Regions from separate parts of the Methylobacterium sp. Ger2507 genome, predicted to be linked through region 2. Evidence: predicted binding sites of a transcription regulator. Region 2 holds the regulator's gene; each other region holds the start of a gene.
What was found. Region 2 encodes LexA, which represses DNA repair genes until DNA is damaged. Its sites were predicted from a motif close to TGTTCNNNNTGTGTTCNG; they were not measured.
Positions count from the first base shown of each region.

Region 1: ACV7NL_RS00995 (ImuA family protein) is a predicted target of LexA. The motif match lies at 1,287-1,304, and genes of this name have one in related genera.
Region 3: ACV7NL_RS13405 (DUF3072 domain-containing protein) is a predicted target of LexA. The motif match lies at 812-829, and genes of this name have one in related genera.

Region 1 is NZ_JBUYVC010000001.1:196,580-198,842, forward strand. Features, by position in the region: gene ACV7NL_RS00985 (TerB family tellurite resistance protein) at 1-21, opposite strand, end outside; gene ACV7NL_RS00990 (collagen-like domain-containing protein) at 166-1,098, opposite strand; gene ACV7NL_RS00995 (ImuA family protein) at 1,465-2,247, shown strand.
Region 2 is NZ_JBUYVC010000001.1:2,580,931-2,583,193, forward strand. Features, by position in the region: gene ACV7NL_RS11960 (ComEC/Rec2 family competence protein) at 1-1,041, shown strand, start outside; gene lexA (transcriptional repressor LexA) at 1,035-1,787, opposite strand.
Region 3 is NZ_JBUYVC010000001.1:2,894,798-2,897,060, forward strand. Features, by position in the region: gene ACV7NL_RS13395 (response regulator) at 1-13, opposite strand, end outside; gene ACV7NL_RS13400 (MarR family winged helix-turn-helix transcriptional regulator) at 13-522, opposite strand; gene ACV7NL_RS13405 (DUF3072 domain-containing protein) at 843-1,088, shown strand; gene ACV7NL_RS13410 (Flp family type IVb pilin) at 1,319-1,543, shown strand; gene ACV7NL_RS13415 (DUF937 domain-containing protein) at 1,560-2,263, opposite strand, start outside.

The sequences.
Region 1 (2,263 bases), 2.4 Mb from region 2:
GCCCCAGATCCCAAGGCTCATCGGATGGCCTCGCGGGGGCTGGGATGGATGCTGGAACGGGCAAGCGGCATGAGGGGGATCGACAAGGGCAGAATCGATATCGGCGCGAAACGAAGCGCGTCCTTACACCGGACGGCTTCGGTTCGGCGATAGGCGAGAGGCGCCTCAGCGTCGGGCGCAGAGGCCGACGAGACCCTGGCTCTCGCTGGGGCAGGCGGCACTCAAGGTTCCGTCGGCGCCCGCCGTCACGATGGCGCTGCCGCCCTTCAGGCAGAGCGCCGAAGCCAGGATCTCGGTGCCCTCGCAGGTGATCGCGCAGCCCGTCGCCGGGCAGGTGTCCTGGCGCACGACCCGGAACGGGGAAGCGGGTGCGGCGGCCGCGAGGGCGGCCTGACCGGCTTCGCCCTTCGGGCCCGCCGGGCCGCGCTCGCCAGCCGATCCCTTCTGGCCCGGTTCGCCCTTCGCGCCCGGATCACCCTTCGCGCCCGCCTCTCCCTTAAGGCCGGCCTCGCCCTTGGGTCCCGTCTCGCCCTTGGGTCCCGCCTCACCCTTGGGTCCCGCCTCACCCTTGGGACCGGTCTCGCCCTTCGCACCGGTCTCGCCCTTGGCGCCCGGTTCGCCCTTCGGCCCCTGGGGACCGGGCAGGCCGGCGACGCCCTGCGGTCCGGCGGGGCCGGTCTCGCCCTTGTCGCCCGTGTCACCCTTCTGCCCCGTCTCGCCCTTCGGGCCGGGCTGGCCGGCCGGGCCGCAATTGGCGATCACCGCCTCGCGCTCGTCCTCGCCCGCCTTCAGGGTAGCGATGCAGTTGGTGGGCACGTAGGGCAGGCGGAACACGAACCGGCCCCGGCTGTCGGCGATGATCGAGATGTCTTCGTCGAGCACCACCACGGTGCCCGGCTTGCGCACGCTGCCGGAGATGCGCAGGTCCCCGTTCTCGAAACGGGCATCGTAGACCTGGATCGGCTGCGACACGGCCTGGGGCCGGCGCGTTCTGGCCGCCTCGCTCCTGGGCTGGGCCGCCGTCTGCGCGGCAGCGGGCAGGCCGCCCGCGACGGTGATCAGGCCCGACAGGATCACGAGGGCACGAGCGAGACGCATGGAGTTCTCCCGGCTGATCCGCGTCTTCTGCGCGGCAGGTGAGGAGTGCTGCCCTGCCCTCGCCACAGGGTCAAGCGTGGCGGATCGGCCGGCCCGGAGACCGCCATCCACAGGCATCCACAGCCGTCCACAGGCCAAGTCCTTGAGCACGAGCGAAATTCTGAATCCCCCCGGAAACCGATTGAGTGTGTTCCTGTTTTGTTCTTAGCGTAGCGGGATGGAACGGAGCCGATGAGACAGAGCCCTGAAGACCCTCCCGACGCGGAGACCGAGACGTCATCGGCGAATGCGCCAGATTCGGACGCCTCGAGCCCGGATGCTTCGAGCCCGGATGCTTCGGGTCCGGATGCTTCGGGTCCGGATGTTTTGAGTTCGAGTGTACCCCTGGATCTGGCGCCCCTGGATCTGGCCGCCCTGCGCGCCCTCGTGGCCGATCGCGGGGGTACGTCCGTCCTCCGGGGGGCCTTGCCCCTCGGCATCCACGACGTCGATACACGCCTCGCCCAGGGCGGCCTCGCCCTCGGGCAGTTGCACGAGATCGCCCCGGCGCAGGCGGGCGACGAACCGGCGGCGCTGGGCTTCGCCCTCGCGCTGGTGGCGCGCCACCTCGCCCGGGTGCGCGGCGAGGCCCTGCTGGTGGTGGGCCGGGGGCACCCCCTCCCCTACGGGCATGGGCTGGCCGGGCTCGGCCTCGATCCCGGCCGCCTGCTGCTGTTCGACGTGGCGAGCGACGGCGACGCCTACCGGGCGCTCGAGGAATCCCTGCGCGCGCAGGGGTTGGCGGCGGTGGCGGGCCTCATCGATGCCGCCTTGCCTCTCGCCCAGAGCCGCCGGCTCCATCTCGCGGCGGCCCGCACCGACCTGCTGCTCCTCGTGCTGAGACCACCGGAGGCGGACAGCCCCAACGTGGCGGCGACGCGCTGGCGGGTCGCCGCCGGCAAGGCCCTGCGCGACCGCTTCGGCTGCATCGAGCGGCCGTGCTGGCAGGTGACGCTCGACCGGAGCCGCAACGGACGGACCGGACATTGGCTTCTGGAGTGGGATCATGCCGCGCATCGTTTCGGTCTGGCTGGAGCATTGGCCGATCACGCGGCTGAGGCGGGCCCAGGCGGCATCCTCGGCGAACGACGCGCCCAGCGCTCGGGCTGATGGCGGCCCAAATGAA
Region 2 (2,263 bases):
CGCCGCGAGGGCGCCGGTCCCGTCACCCGCGCCGTCGCGTTCCTGATCGCCGCGATCGTCGGAACGCTGGCCACGACCCTCGTGGCGCAGATCGCCACCGCGCCCTTTGCGACCTATCATTTCCAGACGGTGCAGCCCTTCGGCCTCGTCGGCAATGCGCTCACCCTCCCGCTGGTCTCCCTGGCGGTGATGCCCGCGGCGGTGCTCGGCATCCTCGCCTATCCGTTCGCCCTGGATCAGCCGGTGTGGTGGGCGATGGGTCTGGCGGTGCGCGGAATGCTGTCGATCTCGACCTGGATCGCGGGCTTCGGACACGCCGTCGTGGTGGTGCCGGCCTTCGGGGCGGGGGCGTTGGGGCTGCTGGCGGCCGGCCTCCTCCTGCTCACCCTTCCGGCCTCGTCCCTGCGTTGGCTCGGGTTGATCCCGGCGGCGATCGGCATCGCCTTCGCGGCGTCGCCCGATCGCTTCGACATCTACGTCGATCGGGAAGGCACCGGGGCGGCGATCCGGGATCGCAGCGGCCACCTCGCCACTCTGGGGCGTCCGCCGGCCTTCGTGCTCGAACAATGGCTGAAAGCGGATGGCGATGCCCGGAAGGCCGGCGCCGTCCCGGCCTTTCCGGACGCCCGGTGCGATGGCCTCGGCTGTACCCTGACCCTGCCGGATGGGCGCAGGGTCGCCCTCGTCACCGACAAGCGCGCCTTCCCGGAGGATTGCGCCCGGGCCGATATCCTGATCAGCCGCCAATCGGCCCCGCCGGGCTGCGCCGCGGCGTTCGTCCTCGACCGGACCTTCCTGGCGGCACACGGCGCGGCGGCCTTGCGCCTCACGCGCGAGGGCGCCCGCGTCGTTACGACCCGGCGCCCGGGAGAAGCCGTTCCCTGGCGACCCGTGGCACCTGCCAACACGGACGCACCGGCGCGTGCCGCACCGGACATCGTGCCGGCAGCGCCGATCGGGCGAGCAAAGGACGCACCAGGTTCGCCCGGCGAAGGGCCGGGCGAAGGAATTGGCGAAGGGACCGGCGAAGAGCCTCAGTAACGACGCACGAGACTGACGAGGCGCCCCTGGATCTGCACCCGATCAGGGCCGAGCACGCGGGTCTCGTAGGCCGGATTGGCGGCCTCGAGAGCGATGGACGATCCCCGTCGGCGCAGGCGCTTGAGGGTCGCTTCCTCGTCATCGATCAGGGCCACGATGATGTCCCCGGTGTTCGCCGTGTCCTGCTTGCGGATCACCACGAGATCGCCGTCGAGAATGCCGGCCTCGATCATCGAATCGCCGCGCACCTCCAGGGCATAGTGCTCGCCACCCGCGAGGAAGTCCGGCGACATCGTCACCGAATGGCTCTGCTCCTGGATGGCCGAGATCGGCGTACCGGCCGCGATCCGCCCCATCACCGGGATCGTCACAGCCCGGCCGCTCTCGTCGGTCGCCTGGGTGGTCGGCAGGCGTGAGATGGAGGCGCCGGCCGGCACACCCTTCCCCTTGCCGCCCTCGACCACGCTCGGGGTGAAGCGACGGACTTCCGCCGCAGGCGCGGTCCGCGCCGAGGCGGATTGACCGCCGAGGCTCTCGGGCATCCGGATCACCTCGATGGCGCGGGCCCGGTTCGGCAGACGCCGCAGAAAGCCCCGCTCCTCCAAGGCCGTGATCAGGCGGTGGATGCCCGATTTCGACTTCAGATCGAGGGCGTCCTTCATTTCGTCGAAGGACGGGGGAACGCCGCTCTCGCGCATCCGAAGCTGGATGAACTGGAGCAAATCCAGTTGCTTACGCGTCAACATGCGGAACACTCTTCGTTGGAGACATTGGCTGCGGCGGACGACCACAGAAACAAACCACGAACACGTTAAACGTTCCGCAAGTGTTCTGCAAGAGTTCCTTAAAGAAGGCGGAATTCGTGCGCGGTGGCGCGCGTCCGATCCCAATTCAGGGCCGGTCGGGTTGGTCCGGTCACCGGTCACCGGTCACCAGAGCATCCGGACGCAACTCTGGCAATATCCGGATCGGGCGGAAAGGCCGCCAGAGCGCTGACCTTGCCCCGCGATCGACGGCGCTCAGGTTTCGTGCGCGTCGGGCAGGCATGAACCGGGAAGGCGCGCGTTTCTCGACTCTGTCGCACCCGGATCGGCCGTTCGCCGCATTCCGCAAAGGCACGGCGCGATGCGATGCGATGGACGGCTCGCGCTACAAAGCATCATAGACTGCAAGCCTTGCCTCTCATCTCTCCTTAACCAAGAGAAAACCCCGTCGTTGTGTC
Region 3 (2,263 bases), 310 kb from region 2:
TGGGCGCGGCCATCAGGCGGCGCTCCGGGTGCGGCGCGCCATGAGGCGCCGGACGGCCGCGCGCGCGTCGGGTTCGATCATGCCGAACAGGAAGCTTTCGGCCGAGAGCGGCCGCTCGCCGCCATGCTCGGAATCCGTCAGCGCCCGTGCCACCCGGCGGCTCTGCAGCCGGATGAGATCGCCCGCGAGGTCGGCACCGGCGGCGGTGCAGAACAGAAGGCGTTGGCGGCGATCGTTCGTGCCGGTCTTCTGCGCGATGTAGCCCTGCTCGATCAAATCCTTCAGCACCCGATTGAGGCTCTGCTTGGTGATGCGCAGGATATCCAGAAGTTCGGCGATCGTAAGACCCGGATAGCGATCGACGAAATGCAGCACGCGATGGTGCGCCCGCCCGAAGCCATACTGGGCCAGGATGCGGTCGGGATCACCGACAAAATCCCGGTAGGCAAAGAACAGGAGCTCGATCAGATCGTCACCGGAGCCGGGGGTCGGCAGCGGCGCATCGGGATCGGCGTCTCGCATCACGGGGGCACTCACGTCGGGGGCGACCTCGATTTATGTCAGTGATGTTGACATGTTCCAGCCCCCCGATGACCCGTCAAGTCTCCTGGTCGGGAACGGCATCGGCTGGATCCGTCAAGCGATTCCGGCCGGCGTCCCGCGTTGGCCGAACCAGCCTCGGCCGGACAGCACCGCATCAGCGTGTGGAACCCTGCACCGAGACCTGGGACACTTGCCTGGGACACTTGCCTGGGACACGGCGATCCGCAGCGCGAGACCGCTGGAACCCGTCTGCGATCGCCGCGTTCACAAGAACATTTCGTGAACTCGAGGAACACACCATGGCCAAGACCCAGCATGCCGAGTCGGACACCAACCCGAAGACCGACCCGAAGGACACCTCCAATCAGATCAAGGATCCGAGCCAGTGGACCACCGGCGGCGAGCCGATGACCGGCGCGCAGGCCTCCTATCTCAAGACCCTGTCGGAAGAGGCGAAGTCGCCGGACTCGTTCGACCCGGACCTCGACAAGGCCGAAGCTTCGCAGCGGATCGATGAGTTGCGGAAGGAATCCGGCAAGGCCTGACGGGCGCCGACCCGCGACCCCCAGGACGGACCGGGCCGTCGCGGGCGTTCCCCCGACGACCCGGTGCCAGCCGAAGACCCGGTGCCAGCCGAAGACTTCGCCACCGGCAAAATCTTTCCGAAAGGATTTTTCGGGATCTACCTTCGGCCTCGCCCATCAGCTTAAGGCCTCCGCAAGAAAGACCCTTTATCCATCAGCCGGCTCGGCCAGACGAAAGACACGATGCGACCATGACCGAACTGGTATCCAGACGAGCCAGCCTGCGGTCATGGACTGCCAATTCCGCCCTCGTCGGACGATTCCTCAAGAACACGACCGGTTCGACGGCGATTGAGTACGGCCTGATTATGGGCCTGGTCTTCCTGGCGATTGTGACAGCAATTCATTACATGACCGGCCAGACGGCTGCGATGTATACCTATATCGGCAGCAAGCTCGTAAGCTCATCGTCCTGATCCCGCCGACCGCCCCTCAGCGCCGGCCGGTACCCCCTTTTGGCGTGGGTCTGGAGGAATCTCCGGAGACGGCGTTATCACGGGGCGGCGAATTATCGGCGGCTTTCTTCGGCGCCTGCCAGAACGTGTCGAACAGGCGTTGCATCGCCCGCGCGTTTTCCTGCTGCACCTCCAGGCCGGTCTGAAACATCTGCTGCATCAGATCGAAGCCTGAATCTGCACCAGCCTTGCCCTCTGCGTCGGCCGGGGCCTTCGCGGAAGTTTTCCCCGAAGTCGTCGTTGAGGTCACAGCTGTCGGGATGCGTGCCGGAGCCGGACGAAGTGGCGTCCGAGGTGCGGGCGCAGCGCTCGCGCCCGGACCACCGCCCGTCAGAAAGGCCTGCATCATGTCGGACCAGGCATTGGGCGAAAATCCGAACGGATCGGGCATCGCACGGGGCGCCGGCGCGGGCTGCGGCGCCTGATTGATCATCACGTGGACGATGCCCGCCACCACCATGCCGGCCATGACGGGCAGCATCTGCTTCAGGGCCGGCATTGCCACCCCGCTCACGGTCGCCGCCTGCTGAAGCACCGCCTGGCTGAGATGGGACGACCCGAAGAGCTGCTTGACCAGCATGTCCATCTGCGACGGCGGCGGCGGCGCGGCAGGGCCGACGAGGTTGAACATCTGGGCGAAGCCCATCGGGTCCTGGGCCGCATTGCGCTGCAACCCCATGG